2 regions of the Pedobacter sp. G11 genome follow, and region 2 is predicted to be linked to the other one. Evidence: riboswitches for the same ligand, from Rfam matches in the RefSeq annotation. Region 2 holds a riboswitch; the other holds the start of a gene.
What was found. Region 2 has a riboswitch for fluoride ahead of EA772_RS01745 (hypothetical protein). Riboswitches for the same ligand answer to the same signal wherever they lie in the genome.
Positions count from the first base shown of each region.

Region 1: linked by a shared signal. The riboswitch ahead of EA772_RS07780 (voltage-gated chloride channel family protein) and the one ahead of EA772_RS01745 (hypothetical protein) in region 2 are both predicted to bind fluoride.

Region 1 is NZ_CP034190.1:1,777,801-1,785,917, forward strand. It holds gene EA772_RS07770 (NAD-dependent epimerase/dehydratase family protein) at 1-41, shown strand, start outside; gene EA772_RS07775 (HAD-IB family phosphatase) at 41-1,342, shown strand; gene EA772_RS07780 (voltage-gated chloride channel family protein) at 1,423-2,712, opposite strand; fluoride riboswitch at 2,731-2,793, opposite strand; gene EA772_RS07785 (tryptophan 2,3-dioxygenase family protein) at 2,859-3,824, shown strand; gene EA772_RS07790 (branched-chain amino acid aminotransferase) at 3,963-5,027, shown strand; gene EA772_RS07795 (DUF4920 domain-containing protein) at 5,159-5,623, opposite strand; gene radA (DNA repair protein RadA) at 5,961-7,337, opposite strand; gene EA772_RS07805 (Rne/Rng family ribonuclease) at 7,527-8,117, opposite strand, start outside.
Region 2 is NZ_CP034190.1:410,215-418,331, reverse strand. It holds gene EA772_RS01775 (LysR family transcriptional regulator) at 1-37, shown strand, start outside; gene EA772_RS01770 (hypothetical protein) at 30-536, shown strand; gene EA772_RS01765 (YidH family protein) at 576-965, shown strand; gene EA772_RS01760 (voltage-gated chloride channel family protein) at 1,126-2,418, opposite strand; gene eno (phosphopyruvate hydratase) at 2,437-3,717, opposite strand; gene EA772_RS01750 (EamA family transporter) at 3,776-4,189, opposite strand; gene EA772_RS01745 (hypothetical protein) at 4,194-4,748, opposite strand; fluoride riboswitch at 4,791-4,859, opposite strand; gene EA772_RS01740 (four-helix bundle copper-binding protein) at 5,189-5,425, shown strand; gene arsB (ACR3 family arsenite efflux transporter) at 5,790-6,875, opposite strand; gene EA772_RS01730 (arsenate reductase ArsC) at 6,875-7,300, opposite strand; gene EA772_RS01725 (GNAT family N-acetyltransferase) at 7,307-7,792, opposite strand; gene EA772_RS01720 (DUF6428 family protein) at 7,803-8,117, opposite strand, start outside.

The DNA.
Region 1 (8,117 bases), 1.4 Mb from region 2:
TTGAACAAAGCATTCGAGAAATTATCCAACATTTAAAATAATGCCCAAACAAAAAGCGTATTACATTATCGATTTCGATAGCACTTTTACACAGGTAGAAGCGCTTGATGAACTCGCCAGAATCTCTTTGAAGAACCACCCAGACAAAGAGGCTATTTTCCAAAAAATTGAAGACTATACTAACTTTGCAATGGAAGGTAAACTTTCCTTTTCCGAAAGTTTGGCGCAGCGAGTTAAGCTTTTAGAAGCGAATGAAGACCATCTAAAGCTGCTGATTAAACATTTAAAGAAAAAAGTCTCCACTTCATTTTCCCGCAATGCTGAGTTTTTCAAAAAACATGCAGACGAAGTACTCATCGTTTCCGGAGGATTTAAGGAATTTATCACCCCGGTAGTGAGTCAGTATCATATTAAAAAGGAGAATATTTATGCCAACACTTTTGTAACCACAGGTGATGGAAAAATAATCGATTATGACCATGCCAATCCTTTGAGCGAGGAAGGTGGGAAGGTGAAATTGTTGCAGCATTTAAAGTTGGAAGGCGAACTGTTCGGTATTGGTGATGGTTATTCTGATTTTCAATTACGCGAAAGTGGATTGATTAACAAGTTTTTTGCTTTTACGGAAAATATTGCCCGTGAAAGTATTGTTTCCAGGGCCGATCATGTTACACCGAGTTTCGACGAGTTTCTCTACGTAAATGATCTGCCAAGAGCCATTTCTTATCCAAAAAATAGAATCTTGTGTCTGGTTATCGGGAATGTAGATCCTTTAACTATTTCGATATTAAAAAATGATGGTTTATCCATCAGGCATAAAACCTCGTTCGAAGAAAAATATGTGAAGGATGTTGGCATCATCATTTTCGGTGACGGCGAGAAAATGGATAGGGAACAATTGAAGAACGCAGCCAAGCTCAAAACGATTGGTTATTTAGGTAACGCTAAAAACAAAATTGACCTAGACCTTTGTACCAAACAAGGCATCGTGGTTTTCGATGATCCGAAAAATAATCCCCGAAACATTGATTTTGTACCTAAGCGTGTTGCAGATTTTATGAATACGGGCGCAACGTATCTGAGTAGCAATTTTCCCAATTTACAGTTGCCTAAAATTGATAAATCGCACAGGTTAATTCATATTCACAAAAACGTTCCGGGTATCATGGCGAAAATCAATACCGTTTTTGCTAAACATGATATTAACATTGTGAGTCAGTTTTTAATGACTAACCCTGAAATTGGATATGCCATCACAGATATCAATACAGAATACGATAAACAGTTATTTAAATCACTGAAGAAGATTGAACATACCATCAAGTTTAGGGTATTGTATTAATTTACAAGGCTTTGGGAGCTCAATTATCGATTTGATAAATGTAAGTTGCCAAAGCCAATTCACAAAGTGCTTAGCAGAAACTATCGTAAAAACTGATGCCTTTTTAAAAATAAATGCTTAGAGCTGCCGATCATTTGCGATCTGTATATACCCTTGTGGCCAGAAAATAAATAGGCTGTTATGCAAGCCAAGGCGATGAAAACTCCTGAGTCGGTTCCAAATAATTCTACACCCATAAAAATACAAGCCAATGGCGTATTTGCCGCCCCAGAAAAAACGGCAACAAAGCCCATTCCTGCCAATAACCCAACGGGTAAAGGCATAAAAACACTCAAGAAACTGCCTAGTGTTGCACCTATAAAAAACAATGGTGTTACTTCTCCACCTTTAAATCCACAGCCTAAGGTTAGTGCTGTTAAAAAGAGTTTAATGGCAAAAGTATAATAGGGTTCTTGCTTCGTAAACGATTCAGAGATAACAGGGATACCCAAGCCAATAAAGCGAGTATTATCAATTAGATAGATCATGGCAATAAGTAAAATCCCTCCAAAAAGTGGTCTTAAAGGTGGATATTTGATAATACTAAATAGGTTTGAAATGGAATGATTTAGGGCTGAAAAGCTTCTGGCGGTTAAGCCAAATAAAATTCCAGCTGTCATCGATAATAGTAAAGATATCGTATTCATTTCTGGTATTGCCGATATTGAATAGTGTGTATGGCCAACACCCCAGGCTTTGCAAGCATAATCAGCAATTATAGCAGTAATAAACGAGGGCAAAATGGCACTGTACATTAAAGATCCAACTACAAAAACCTCCAACCCAAAAACAGCACCAGCCAGTGGTGTTCCAAAAACGGATGCGAAGCCCGCACTTATGCCGCTAATTAAAATGATTTTTCGATCATTGGGGTTTAGTTTAAATACCTTAGTAAATTGATCTGCAAAAGCGCCACCAATTTGAACGGCCGTTCCCTCTCGTCCGGCAGAGCCACCAAATAAATGAGTAATAATAGTGCCTGCGAAAATAAGAGGTGCCATAACCAGTGGTATTATTTTTTTTGGCGATTGTAATTCCTCAATTAAAAGATTATTTCCCTTTACTACTTCTTTACCCCAATATTGGTAAGCCAAACCAATAACTAAACCGGCAATAGGCAAAATGGAAATTATCCAGAGATGGCTTTCGCGATAATTCGTTGCCCAATTAAGAGTTACTAAAAATAATGCAGAGGCAGAGCCAACAATGCATCCAATCGTTACAGAAAAGAATAACCACTTAAGAATATTCAAGAAAACGCGACCAAAATCTTGCTTTACTAAGAGACTAAAAGACAGAAGAAATTCTTCCGTTAACTTTTTAACAGGCATTTGAATTCAATTTTAAATAAAATCGTAGGAGTCATCAGCCTGTTCTGGCGGTTTTGGCGGTACCCCATCGCCATTGCTTCAAAAGTAGAGATTTTTAGTTAGTTCTACCAAAATCTTTATCAACTTTGTATGGATAAAACAAAACAATGGATTTTACACCAGAAATTAAAGATAAACTAAATCAACTACAGGAAAAGTATACTGCAATGGGGCAGGATATGGCTTCCTATCTTGATGGCCTGCTTTATGCCGATTTTCTGACCTATTGGGATTACATCCATCTAGATACCCTGTTGAGTCTGCAAAGTCCGAAAACGCCTATTCCTGATGAGGAAATTTTCATCATGTATCATCAGATAACTGAACTTTATTTTAAACTGGCTTTACATGAGTGCAGACAGATTGCGGAACATGAAAATTTAACAGTTGAGTTTTTTACAGCTAGGGTTAAAAGAATCAATGCATACTTTAATGCTCTGACTACTTCTTTTGAGGTTATGGTTGATGGCATGGAGAAAGAACAATTTTTGAAATTCCGCATGTCCCTTCTGCCTGCAAGTGGTTTCCAATCTGGTCAATACCGTATGATTGAAATTTGTGCCACAGATTTTATCCGCCTTGTGGATAAGAGCAAGCGTGATGAACTAAGTAGCGCAACCATTGAAGAACAATTTGAAAATATCTATTGGAAATTTGGTGCAACCGAATTAGCAACTGGAAAACAAACTTTAACTTTAAAGCAGTTTATTAAAAAATATGCTGCTCAATTTTTGCAGCTGGCTAAAGATCGTTCTTTGACCAATTTTTCTGCGCTTTATCATCAACTGGCTGCTAAAGGAGCAGATGTTTCAGTGCTTGCCGATGAATTACGTAAGCTTGATCTGTATGTAAATGTAGAGTGGCCTTTGTCTCATTATAAATCTGCCGTTCGATATTTGGAAAAAGACCCGGTTGATGTGGCTGCAACTGGTGGAACAAACTGGCAAAAATATTTGCCCCCACGTTTTCAAAAAAGAATCTTTTATCCATTTTTATGGACGGACGAGCAGATGGCAGAATGGGGTAGAGGATGGGTGCTTAGTGTACTCAAAACACTCAAAAACAAAGATTAATATCATAAAACACTATTAGAAAAGCTCGTTTTTTCCTAATTTGCGCAAATAAAACAATGATCGAATAACTGAAAGATTGAGTGGGTTAATTTGCAGCTTGCATATCATTCGAAATTCTATCATTCAAAATTTAATAATATGACCGAGACATTAGATATAAAAATCACTAAAGCTGATCAGACACGGTTGACAGTTACTGATTTTTCTCAATTACCGTTCGGTAAGGTTTTTACCGATCACATGTTTACCGCTGATTATGAAGACGGCGAATGGAAAAATTTACAAATTATTCCTTACGGACCTATTCCAATGAGTCCGGCAATTTCAGCGCTTCATTATGGTCAGGCTATTTTCGAAGGCTTAAAAGCTTATCGCCAACCAGATGGTAAGATTAGTGTTTTCCGAGCTGATAAGAATTTTGAACGCTTCAATAAGTCAGCTGCCAGAATGTCGATGCCAACTATTCCTGAAGAAGTTTTCATGCAGGGTTTAGCAGCGCTGATAAATGTTGATGAAAAATGGGTACCAAATCAGGAAGACTATGCCCTGTATGTTCGTCCAGTGATGTTTGCAACCGATCCTTACCTTGGCGTAAAAGCTTCAGATACATATAAGTTTGCTTTGCTGACAACACCAACTGGTCCGTATTATAGTTCAGCATTGAAAGTTAAGATTGAGACTGAATTTACACGTGCAGATGAAGGAGGCGTTGGTTTTGCTAAAACAGCAGGGAACTACGCCCGTTCTTTGTATCCTTTCGAGCAAGCAAAAAAGGAAGGATTCGATCAATTAATCTGGACAGATTCAGTTACTCATGAGTATATTGAAGAAGCTGGAACAGCCAATTTAATTTTTGTAATTAATGGTAAATTGATTACTCCTTCCGTACGCAGCACCGTGTTGGATGGTGTCACTCGCGATACCATTATCAAACTTGCAAAAGAAGCTGGCATTGAGGTTGAAGAACGCCGTGTTTCTGTGAAAGAAGTAATTGAAGGAATTGAAAATGGAAGCTTAACGGAAGCTTTTGCTGCGGGTACTGCTGCAACAGTAACTCACGTAGGTGAAATTGGTTACCTTGGCGAAACCTATAAATTAACCGATCCATCTACAAGAAATGTTTCAAATGGAATCGCTAAAAAACTAAATGATATTCGTTACGGTTTGGCAACAGATGAATTTGGTTGGAACTGGGTTTTATAGTTCAATCTATTAGCATAAAAAAAGCCTCAAAATTTTAAAAATTTTGAGGCTTTTTTATTGAGCTATCCTTTGCGCTTTAATCCTTGCTCCTTTATCTTTGCTCTTTGCTCTTTGCTCTTTCATCCTTGCGCTTATTTATCCAAAATTACCACGCCTTTAGCTTCAAAAGCCAATTCCTTTTTAGGGTCAGTAATTTTTGCAACTTCTTCAGGAGATTTTTTGGCATCTTCTGCGTAGTGACGTAAAGTTTCTACGGAGATGGTTTGTTTTTTAGCAATGCCATCTAAAACAACATTTTTTCCTACAATATCCATTGGCATAAAGAAAGCGTAATCTTTAAAGGTTACCCGCATCGGATCGCCGTTTGGCATTTGCAAAGTCATCCAGCAGCCTTTTTTCTTGCATACATCAACAACCTTACCTTCAATTTTCATATCAACGGTTTTTTTATCACCCATTGCTGCTTCCATCTTAGCTGCAGGCTTCACGTTGCCTGGTTTAACCTCTTCGCCAAATTTTTGGCCAGTATATGCTGTCTGTGCAAATCCGATTGCTGCAAATAGGCAAAAGCCAAGGCTTAATATGATTTTTTTCATCGTTTATTTATTATTGTTCCTGTTATTTATCTGAATCAAAGTTATTTAAATTTTTTCTAAATATGTAAAGACAAAAAAAATCCTCGCTAGCTCTCACTAACGAGGAAAATCATCCCTATTGTTATAGATCACATCCCATGATGTACAACATATTACCTTAGGCAAATGTCAATCCAAAATGCCAAAGTATAAGGGTTTGTGTGTTATTTGATTGATTATTAGCGTTTTGATAGTTTTTAAGCTGGTGTGCCAAAAATATTGCTATTGTGTAAGTGGGTAAATCGTTCAGCTATTTGTAGAATAGTGGGTATGAAATTCCCCGTCTTACTCTATCCAACTAACCAAAAATCATTTCGAAAACCTCTTCAATTTTACTTACAGCTTTAACATCTAAGTTGTATTTAGAAATATCTATTCCCTTTAAATTATACTTAGAAATATAAATGGTTTCAAAGCCTAACTTATCGGCTTCTGCAATACGTTGCTCAATCCGGTTTACCGCTCTAATTTCTCCGGATAAGCCTACCTCTGCCGCGAAACAACTTTTTGATGATATTGGAATATCTTGTTGTGATGAAATGATTGCAATGAGTACTGCCAGATCAATGGCTGGATCTTCTACTCTGATTCCACCAGCAATATTTAGAAACACATCTTGTGTACTTAGTCTGAAACCACAACGTTTTTCTAAAACAGCCAGGAGCATATTCATTCTTTTGGTATCAAAACCGGTCGCAGATCTTTGTGGGGTACCATAAGCTGCAGAACTCACCAATGCCTGCGTTTCAATAAGCATTGGCCGAGCGCCCTCAAGCATAGCTGAGATTGCAATCCCACTCAGTTCTTCATCACGCTGTGACAATAAAATTTCCGAAGGATTAGATACCTCTCTTAAACCACTTCCCTGCATTTCATATATGCCCAATTCTGCTGCGGCTCCGAAGCGATTTTTGATGGAGCGTAAAATGCGGTAAACATGGTGTCTGTCGCCTTCAAATTGCAAAACGGTGTCAACCATGTGTTCTAATATTTTCGGCCCCGCAATGGCGCCATCTTTCGTAATATGGCCGATCAGGAAAACCGGAACACCTGTTTCTTTTGCAAAACGCAATAGCTCTGCTGTACATTCCCTCACTTGCGATACACTTCCGGGAGTGGAATCAATATGTGAAGAATGCAGCGTTTGGATAGAATCTACAACCAGAATTTCTGGTTCCAAAATCTCAATTTGTTTAAATATGTTTTGGGTTGATGTTTCTGTTAAAATATAACAATCTGAAGATGGGGTTTCTTTAATTCGTTCAGCCCGCATTTTAATCTGCTGTTCACTTTCTTCACCAGATATATACAGTAATTTTTTGCCTTTTAGGTTTAAAGCCAGCTGCAACATCAATGTGGATTTACCAATGCCTGGTTCTCCACCTATTAAAACCAGCGAACCTTCTACTAATCCCCCTCCTAAAACCCTGTCTAACTCTTTGTCGCCAGTTAAAATTCTTCTTTCTACTGATGATTGAATATCATCAACTTTACTAGGTTTACTTAATTTTCTGGAGCTGGTTTCTGTTTTCCATGTTGGAACTGAAGTTGCCGCTTTTTCAACGATTTCCTCTACAAAGGTATTCCATTGTGCACATGATGGGCACTTTCCAAGCCATTTAGCTGATTCATAGCCACAACTCTGACAGAAGTATGCTGTTTTTGTTTTTGCCAATTGATTATTGATTTTTAGATTACGAATTTAACCTTTCTGTATGAGAAATCTTGTAGGTTTAACACGTGTAATTTATGGTAATAGCCCTACTGTTCCTGCACCACTTTGAAATCTGTCAGGTGTGGAAAAACTCTTAAGCAAAAAAGCCTGAATTATAATAATCCAGGCTTTTGTTGAATGTGTTTTGAGTTATAATTTGATCTCTTCATCTTTTGAGGAAATGAAGTGAAACTCATTTAAGTAATAAGATGATTGTGCCTTCACTTTAATCCATTGGCCATATTTAAAAAACCAACGGCGTTGAAGGTTGAAAATTCCTTTGGTAATGTAAGCTTCGATATAAGGATGAACGCTAAGGGTTACGCCTTTTTCATTCTGCTCACGTAAAATATAATTCAGGTTATTTTCAATATCATCCATTAAAACGATACTCGCTTTAATTTCGCCGGTGCCACCACAGGCAGGGCATTTCTCTACCGTAACAATATTCATCTCCGGACGAACACGTTGTCTGGTGATTTGAACTAAACCAAATTTACTCGGAGGTAAAATGGTATGTTTCGCTCTATCCAATAACATCAGCTCACGCAAATAATCGAATAGCATTTTACGGTTTGTTGGCTTGTGCATATCGATAAAATCGATTACCACAATGCCGCCCATATCACGCAAGCGCAATTGACGGGCAATTTCTTTAGCCGCCTCTTTGTTTACCTGTAAAGCGTTTTCCTCCTGGTTTTCTTTACTGGCAGTGCGGTTTCCACTGTTCACGTCTATTAC
Region 2 (8,117 bases):
TATGCGCTTCGCTAAAAGCTACAACTACAATGTATAGTGTTACCGAAATTTCGAGGAAATATCAGCCAGCTAAAGTGCTGCTGCTCTTTGTTTCTGAAGCTCCTGGAGGTGGCGATAAACATTTTTACCTGGGAAATACTAATCTGTTTCGAACAATTTATCTTGCATTTAGTGAGGTATTTGGCGATTTTAAATCTGTAGAAGATTTTTTGCAGTTCTTTAAGGGCACTGGATGCTTTTTGGAACATCTAACTTGTACACCTATTGATAAATCGTCAGTGAAAATCAGAAAGAACCAAAGGCAGGGTGGAATAGAGCAATTAGCTCATAAAATCAGAACATATCAACCCCGATTAATCATGATCCTAATGAAAAGCATTGAACAAGAGGTTAAAGAATCTATTGACCTATCAGGCTTATCGTTTATCGAAGAAATTGCAGTTACCTGCTATCCTGCCGGCACTGAATCAAACAGGCTTGCTTGCATCCGGGATACCAGGGTTATCATCTCCAAACTGGCATCGATATTGACATAACATGCAAAATATGTTGCTTATATACCGATACAGAACAAGATGAAAATTCAAGAACAAGAAAATACCAAACAGCATGCAGGAGACCATTTGGCTAATGAAAGAACATTTTTGGCCTGGATCAGAACCAGTATTGGTATCATGGGATTTGGTTTCGTGGTAATGAAATTCTCGCTATTTATCAAGCAGATCAGTGCTGCACTGGGGAGTAAAGTACCACTGCACCAAACCGGAGATTCCCGCATTATCGGGATTTTTCTAGTTGCCCTGGGAGCAATTACTATCATTTGTTCTTACTTAAGATATAATTCAACGAAAGAACAATTGAATCAGGGGGTGTATTACCATTCAACACTTTTTGTTAAAGTTTTAACCGCTTTAGTTTTCATAGCTAGTATACTTTTACTGCTCTACCTTATTAAAACAACATAGGCAGTTAAATCATCTGTACTTGATGCTTTAGAAAAGAGAGGAAGGAAAGCGGTCGATATAGCGTTGTTTTTTGATATAAATTGCTGATTGCATTGGTCAAGGATCTTATAAAAATTTCACCTCTTTATGATAATCCACAGGAACAGGATAAGTCAATATTTTATGTTCCCGTAAATATTTTGGGTACCGCAATACGCTGTGAAGAATATATACCTGAATGGCCACTGAAAAAATAGGCTGTAAAACAGGCTACCGCAAAAAACATGGTGTATTCACTACCAAAAAGTTCTATACCCATAATCGTACAGGCAAGGGGTGTATTCGTTGCACCAGCAAAAACAGCAATAAATCCAAGGGCAGCAAACAAACTAACTGGAGCATTTAATAAGGTCGAAAGTGCATTGCCTAATGTTGCGCCAATATAAAACAAAGGCGTTACCTCACCACCTTTAAATCCAGTTCCTAATGTTAAAGTTGTGTAAATGGTCTTCCATAACCAGCTCCAAGTATCTGCTCCACCAGGCTGAAAAGCAGAGGGAATTGTAACGGCTCCTTGGTATTCGCTATCCACGCCCAAACTTAAGTAATCCGGTTTCCCGATGGCGTAAGTCAAGCCTATAATAATCAGACCACCGATAACAGCAATAAGCCACTGGATCTTACATACTTTAGAAAAAAAGGCCTTGATCTCATGCACCATTACAGCAAACAGGTAGCTGGCCAGACCAAACAATGTGGATGCTAGAATAACCTTACTAAGCAGGAGTAGGTTTACCGGCAGGTATTCAGATAGAAAGTAGGCACTTTTCTCTATGAGATCGATGTGATAAGCGGTATGATGGATGCCCCAGGCAGAGACAGTAAGATCACCAAGCACGCTGGCAATTAATGCGGGAAGTAAAGCCTTGTACTCTATTCTTCCAATGGCCAGAACTTCCATTGCAAATATGGCACCGGTGAGCGGTGTTCCGAACACCGCCCCAAACCCGGCTGCAATTCCCGCGGTAAGGAGCATCTTGGTGTCTACCTCATTTAGCTTAAACCAGCGGCTAAACATTCCTGCGATGCTTCCTCCGATTTGTACCGCGGTTCCCTCTCTTCCAGCCGATCCGCCAAACAAATGGGTAATCACTGTAGTTATTAAGATTACTGGCGCCATCTGCCTGGGCACTCCACCACCCGGCCTATGGATTTCATCCATGATCAGGTTATTTCCTTTTTCTGAGGACCTACCAACTGACTGATAAATCAGGTGGATCACAATACCTGCTAAAGGTAGCAGAAAAATGAGACAGGTATGCTGAAAGCGAAAGTGAATGGCCCAGCCTAGCAGCCAAAGGAACAAGGCAACCATACTTCCTATTGCAATGGCAACAGGAAGTATAAGCAGCGTCCATCGAACCGCATATTTAAAAACCGAAAGGTGTTCAAATAAAAATTTATTATGTTTCATTGTAGGTTAGCGGCTGATTTATAATTTTTTATAAAAAGTATTGATTCCTGCAAATGATGCCCTATCACCAAGTTCTTCTTCTATCCGAAGCAACTGGTTAAATTTAGATACCCTTTCAGAGCGGCAGCCACCTCCTGTTTTGATGTGCCCCGCACCGGTAGCGACAACCAGATCCGCAATTGTCGTGTCTTCAGTTTCACCACTGCGGTGAGAAATAAAGCAATTGTAACCGTTTTTTTGGGCTAGTTCTACGGCCTTTAGCGTTTCGGAAACTGTACCGATCTGGTTCAATTTAATCAGTACGCTGTTTGCAATGCCCTGGTCGATTCCCTGCTGGATAATACTCGGGTTGGTGCAGAATATATCATCTCCAACCAATTCCACTTTGTCTCCCAAAAGGCTGGTCAGCTTTTTCCATCCCTCCCAATCGTTTTCGCCCAACCCGTCTTCCAACAGGATAATTGGGTACTCTTTTAACCATCCTTCCCAAAAGCCAATCATTTCATCTGTTGTGATCCGTTCTTTAGAACTTTTATAAAATTCATATTTTCCATTATTCCACATTTCGCTGGTCGCTGGGTCAAGACAAAGGGAAATATCCTTGCCTGGAGCAAAACCGGCAATATGTATCGCTTCCATGATGATTTGGACGGCTTCCTCATTAGAACTCAGATTTGGCGCAAACCCACCTTCGTCACCAACTCCGGTATAATAGCCTTTCGCTTTTAGCAGACTTCTCAGGGAATGAAAAACAGCTTCGCCCATACGGATACTTTCCTTAAACGAGGGGGCGTTATGAGGGGCAATCATAAATTCCTGAAAATCGATGTTGTTATCAGAATGCCTTCCCCCATTAATGACATTCATGCACGGTACGGGCATTACGTAACCTTCCCTTTCCACTAGCTGCCTATACAAGGGAATCCCTTTTGCAACGGCCGAAGCCCGGGCGAAGGCGATTGAGGCCGCAAGCATCGCATTTGCGCCGAGCCTTGATTTATTCTCGGTTCCATCCAGACCAATTATATGATCATCGAAGGCCTGCTGACCCTCAAAGGATAAGCCGGTGACTGATTTGCCGACTTCGACGTTAATCCCTTTTACTGCTTTTTCCACGCCTTTACCATTATGGCGCTCTGGATCACCATCTCTAAGCTCTACGGCTTCTTTTTCACCCGTACTTGCCCCGGATGGAGAAATACCCCTTGCTGTTGTTCCGTTAAGAGTGACTTCTACTTCTACTGTCGGATTGCCCCTGGAATCCAAAATTTCACGGGCATGAATTTTAGTTAATTTCATAGTTTTTTGTTTTATATTGATTTTTAGTATTTCGGTTGCTTACAAATAATTGAGTTTCTCAAAAGATCAAAACCAGTGTTCCCCCAATGATCAGCAGGGCACCAAAGAATACTTTCAGGGTAAGAGCTTCTTTCAGGAACACCATTGCAAGTATAATAGTTAGGGCAACACTCAACTTATCAAAAGGGGCGACCTGGGACACTTTCCCGATCTGCAAAGCCTTGTAGTAGAATATCCAGGACAAGCCGGTGGCAAGGCCAGATAAAAAAAGAAATAGCAGGTTATGCTTTGACAGTTCCGTAATTCCTTTAAGTTCGCCTCTGGCCATTACGATCCCCCAGGCTACAATCAGTATTACCACCGTTCGTATGGCAGTAGCCAAATCAGAATTGACATTGGTTACGCCGACTTTTGCAAAGATGGCCGTAAGGGAAGCAAAGAAAGCTGATAATAGCGCGTAGATCCACCACATAGTTTTATGTTAATTTTCCGTTATTGAATAATTCCAAAGTAAATGAGTACAAGAACCGTTGCTCCGGCAATGATCCGGTAAATGCCGAACCAGCGGAAAGAATGCTTTTGAAGATAGGTGATGAAAGAGCGGATGGCCATCCATACATCCCACCCGCACCTGCTTTACTTAAATGAATGATCGTAGTTAGATTCGGTTCATGGGAAGGGCGTAGACGCTTAACGGTGTTTTTAATCAGTCCTGAAGCAATCTGATCTGCACTAGCAACTAGTAGCGCAATGGTAATAAGAACCTGCCAAATTTTTTTGCAGAAATTCTGGAAGAGGCAATAAATAATGAAGGCATAAAAAGGAAGCCAAAAACGCTTATCACTGGCCCAGTACATGATCGTATCCCAGAATGCATTATGGTGCTGATTTATCCACAAGAACCATTCAGTTTCAACCGGCAGGACCATTGCTAACACTGATCTCACTTTGGCAGACAGACAAAGTAAGACAAGCGCAATTAAGATAGCTGCCAGCAATAAGAGTTGAGAATTTATTTTTAATTTTTTCACCTACAATACTTTGACCGGCAGATTTTATTACCTGCTGGAATTTCTATTGTAGGCGCCATCAGCTTTTGAAAAAAGCGGTTGAATCGGAAGGACACCATTTCCGTATTGCAAATATAATACTAATAAAATGATGTGCAAAATCTTAAAGTAGGTGTTGAGAATTTAATTTATCACTATTCCTCCTTATTTGAATACGAGAACCAGTTTCTTATTCTTCTACCGTTTAAACAAGCATCATATCACGGGATTAAAGCTTTTCTTAAACAAAATGAAACCGCCTGGAAATAACCATGTTATCTATATAGGAATTTTTTTTATAACCCTAAAAAATTAAAGTTATGGGATACCATGAATGGAAAAACTGTATTGATGCATGCTTAAAGTGTGCTTCAATTTGCAATCATTGTGCAAGTTCATGCACTCAGGAAGAAGACGTGAAAATGATGGCGCGGTGTATTGAGCTTGATATGCAATGTGCAGCCATCTGCTACTCTGCCGCTCAATTGATGAGTATGGGTAGCTCTTTTGCTCAAGACATTTGCCGTATTTGCGCAGATATTTGCCAGCAATGCGGAGATGAGTGTAGTAATCATCATACCCAGCATTGTCAGGAATGTGCAGATGCTTGTAAGGCTTGTGCGGAAGAATGCAGAAGAATGACAGGAGTAGCTGCTTAAGATGCCAATCACCGTGAGCATTAATTGATTAAGGGCAGCATTCTAGTTGCCCTTTCATTTTTATAAATAGGCAAATTTATTCCATTCATTTTATTTTCATTATTCCCTGATTATTTAATAAGTTTTCAGGAGGCGTGGCTTAAGAATGGATTATACTTAGCAGAGTTGCCTACGATTATACTGCTGTACTCCGCTTTTTTCCTATATAATCATAAACTCATTTCATTAATCAAACTCAATTTTTAGTTTTTGATAATGAGTAAATGATAAAATATAATGACAAATTAAAGTTCGTTTTTTGAGACACCTCGCTATTTATATGGGGTAATTTAAGCCCTTCATTCATGAAAAAGTATAATATTCATTATTTTCTTGAATTTACAGGATTAGAAAGATAATATTTTTTCCTGATGTAAAAAGCAAGGTTCACCAGGGCGATCAGTGCAGGGACTTCTACTAAAGGTCCGATCACTCCGGCAAATGCCTGACCTGAATTGATCCCAAATACGCCAATGGCTACTGCAATAGCGAGTTCAAAATTGTTCCCGGTTGCCGTAAATGCGATAGAAGCGCTCTTGGAGTAATCTGCCCCAAAATAACGTCCTGCAAAAAAGCTCATGACAAACATGATGGAAAAATAAATGACCAGTGGAATGGCAATTCTAACCACATCCATCGGGATGTGTACGATTAACTCTCCTTTTAAACTGAACATGATCACAATCGTGAAAAGTAAAGCAATAAGGGTAATGGGCGAAATCATAGGTACGAAGACATTATTAAACCATTCTTTTCCCTTAAGACTGATCAGCGCATATCTTGAAATGATTCCAAGCGCAAAAGGTAACCCTAGATAAACCGCCACACTTTTTGCAATTTCGCCAATGGTAATATTGACTTCCAGGCCTTTCAATCCAAAATAAGGCGGCAATACCGTAATAAAAATATAGGCAAATACACTGTATAACAAGACCTGGAAAATACTGTTTAAGGCAATTAGTCCCGCTGCATATTCCCTGTTTCCTTCGGCAAGTTCATTCCAGACCACCACCATGGCAATACATCTGGCAAGTCCAATCAGGATCAGTCCCACCATATATTCCGGATAGTCTTTTAAGAATATGATGGCCAAAAAAAACATTAGTAAAGGCCCGACTACCCAGTTTAGTATTAGCGAAACGCTCAATACTTTGGTGTCTTTGAATACTTCTCCCATTTTTTCATAACTCACCTTTGCAAGCGGAGGGTACATCATCAGGATCAGTCCAATAGCTAAAGGGATATTTGTAGTGCCACTGGAAAACGAATTAATAAACCCGGAAGATGAAGGAACGAAATAACCTATGCTCACTCCCAGCGCCATAGCAATGAATATCCATAAGGTTAAATACCTGTCAAGGAAACCAAGTTTCTTTCTTTCGGACACAGGGGCACAATTATTTGCACTCATTAAATCTTTTGGTTTATATGTTCGCTGATAAAGTCAGCCGAGTAAACTTTGATCAGGTCTCTGACCCTTCTGAATTCGTCCATGATTTCTTCATCCGTTCCTGTTGCTTTTGCAGGATCCGGAAAGTTCTGGTGAAAGCGTTCTACCTTGCCTGGGAAATAAGGACAGGCTTCGTTTGCATTGTCACATACGGTGATCACTGCATCAAAATGAATAGACAAGTATTCATCTACGTGGTTAGAAGTGTGGGATGAAATGTCAATGTGGTCTTCTGCCATGACCTGAACCGCTTTAGGGTTCACACCATGAGTCTCAATCCCGGCACTATAGATATTGGCTTTACCTTCTGCATAATGATGCAGGTAACCTTCAGCAAGCTGGCTTCTGCAGCTATTTCCTGTACACAGGACTAATATATTTTTCAATTTACTTTAAATTATGGTTTGACTTCTTCTTTCTAATAGGACGGTATCCCGCCAAATGCCATGTTGTTTTCCAATCTTTTCCCTAATACCAAGGATCCTGAAACCAGCTTTCTCATGGATTTTTAAGCTTGATGCATTTTCCGGAAAAATTCCAGCCTGCAAAGTCCAGATGCCTTCCTGTTCACTTGTTTTGACTAGCTTATTAAGCAGACTAGATCCAATACCTTTTCCACTAAATGCCGGATCAACGTAAACGCTGACTTCTGCAACCCCGGCATAAACGCATCTGGAAGAAACAGGGGTTAATGCTGCCCATCCACGCACAATACCATTGAGATCATGGACAAACCGACAAGTTTTTAAATGTGAATCGTCCCATTCCTCAAAGGTTGGGGCAGTGGTTTGAAAAGTGGCATTGCCAGTCGCAATTCCCTTTTCATAAATAGATTTCACCTGGTCCCAATCTGAAGTAACTAAAATTCTAATCCCCATGTGCTTTTATTTAGCAGCAGCCACCACCTGGAGTACAAGTATTTGCATCACCTGCCAGGTTTACCATTTCCAGTTTTTCTTTTTTTGCCGGAATGCCGCATTTGTCCATGGCAAGGCAAGCAGTCGTTTTTGAGATTAAAACAAAGTTATCCCCATCAAAGGCTAGGTCATATTTACCAATGGTTTCAGATTGGTATTCTACTTCTATATCAAGATCTTCCATACCGATAACCTGCTCAGACAAAGAAATGATGTTCAATAATTTTCCTGCTTTCAAACGGTGCTCAAAGTCATTGGCATCCCAAAGCTGGAAATTTGCTACTTT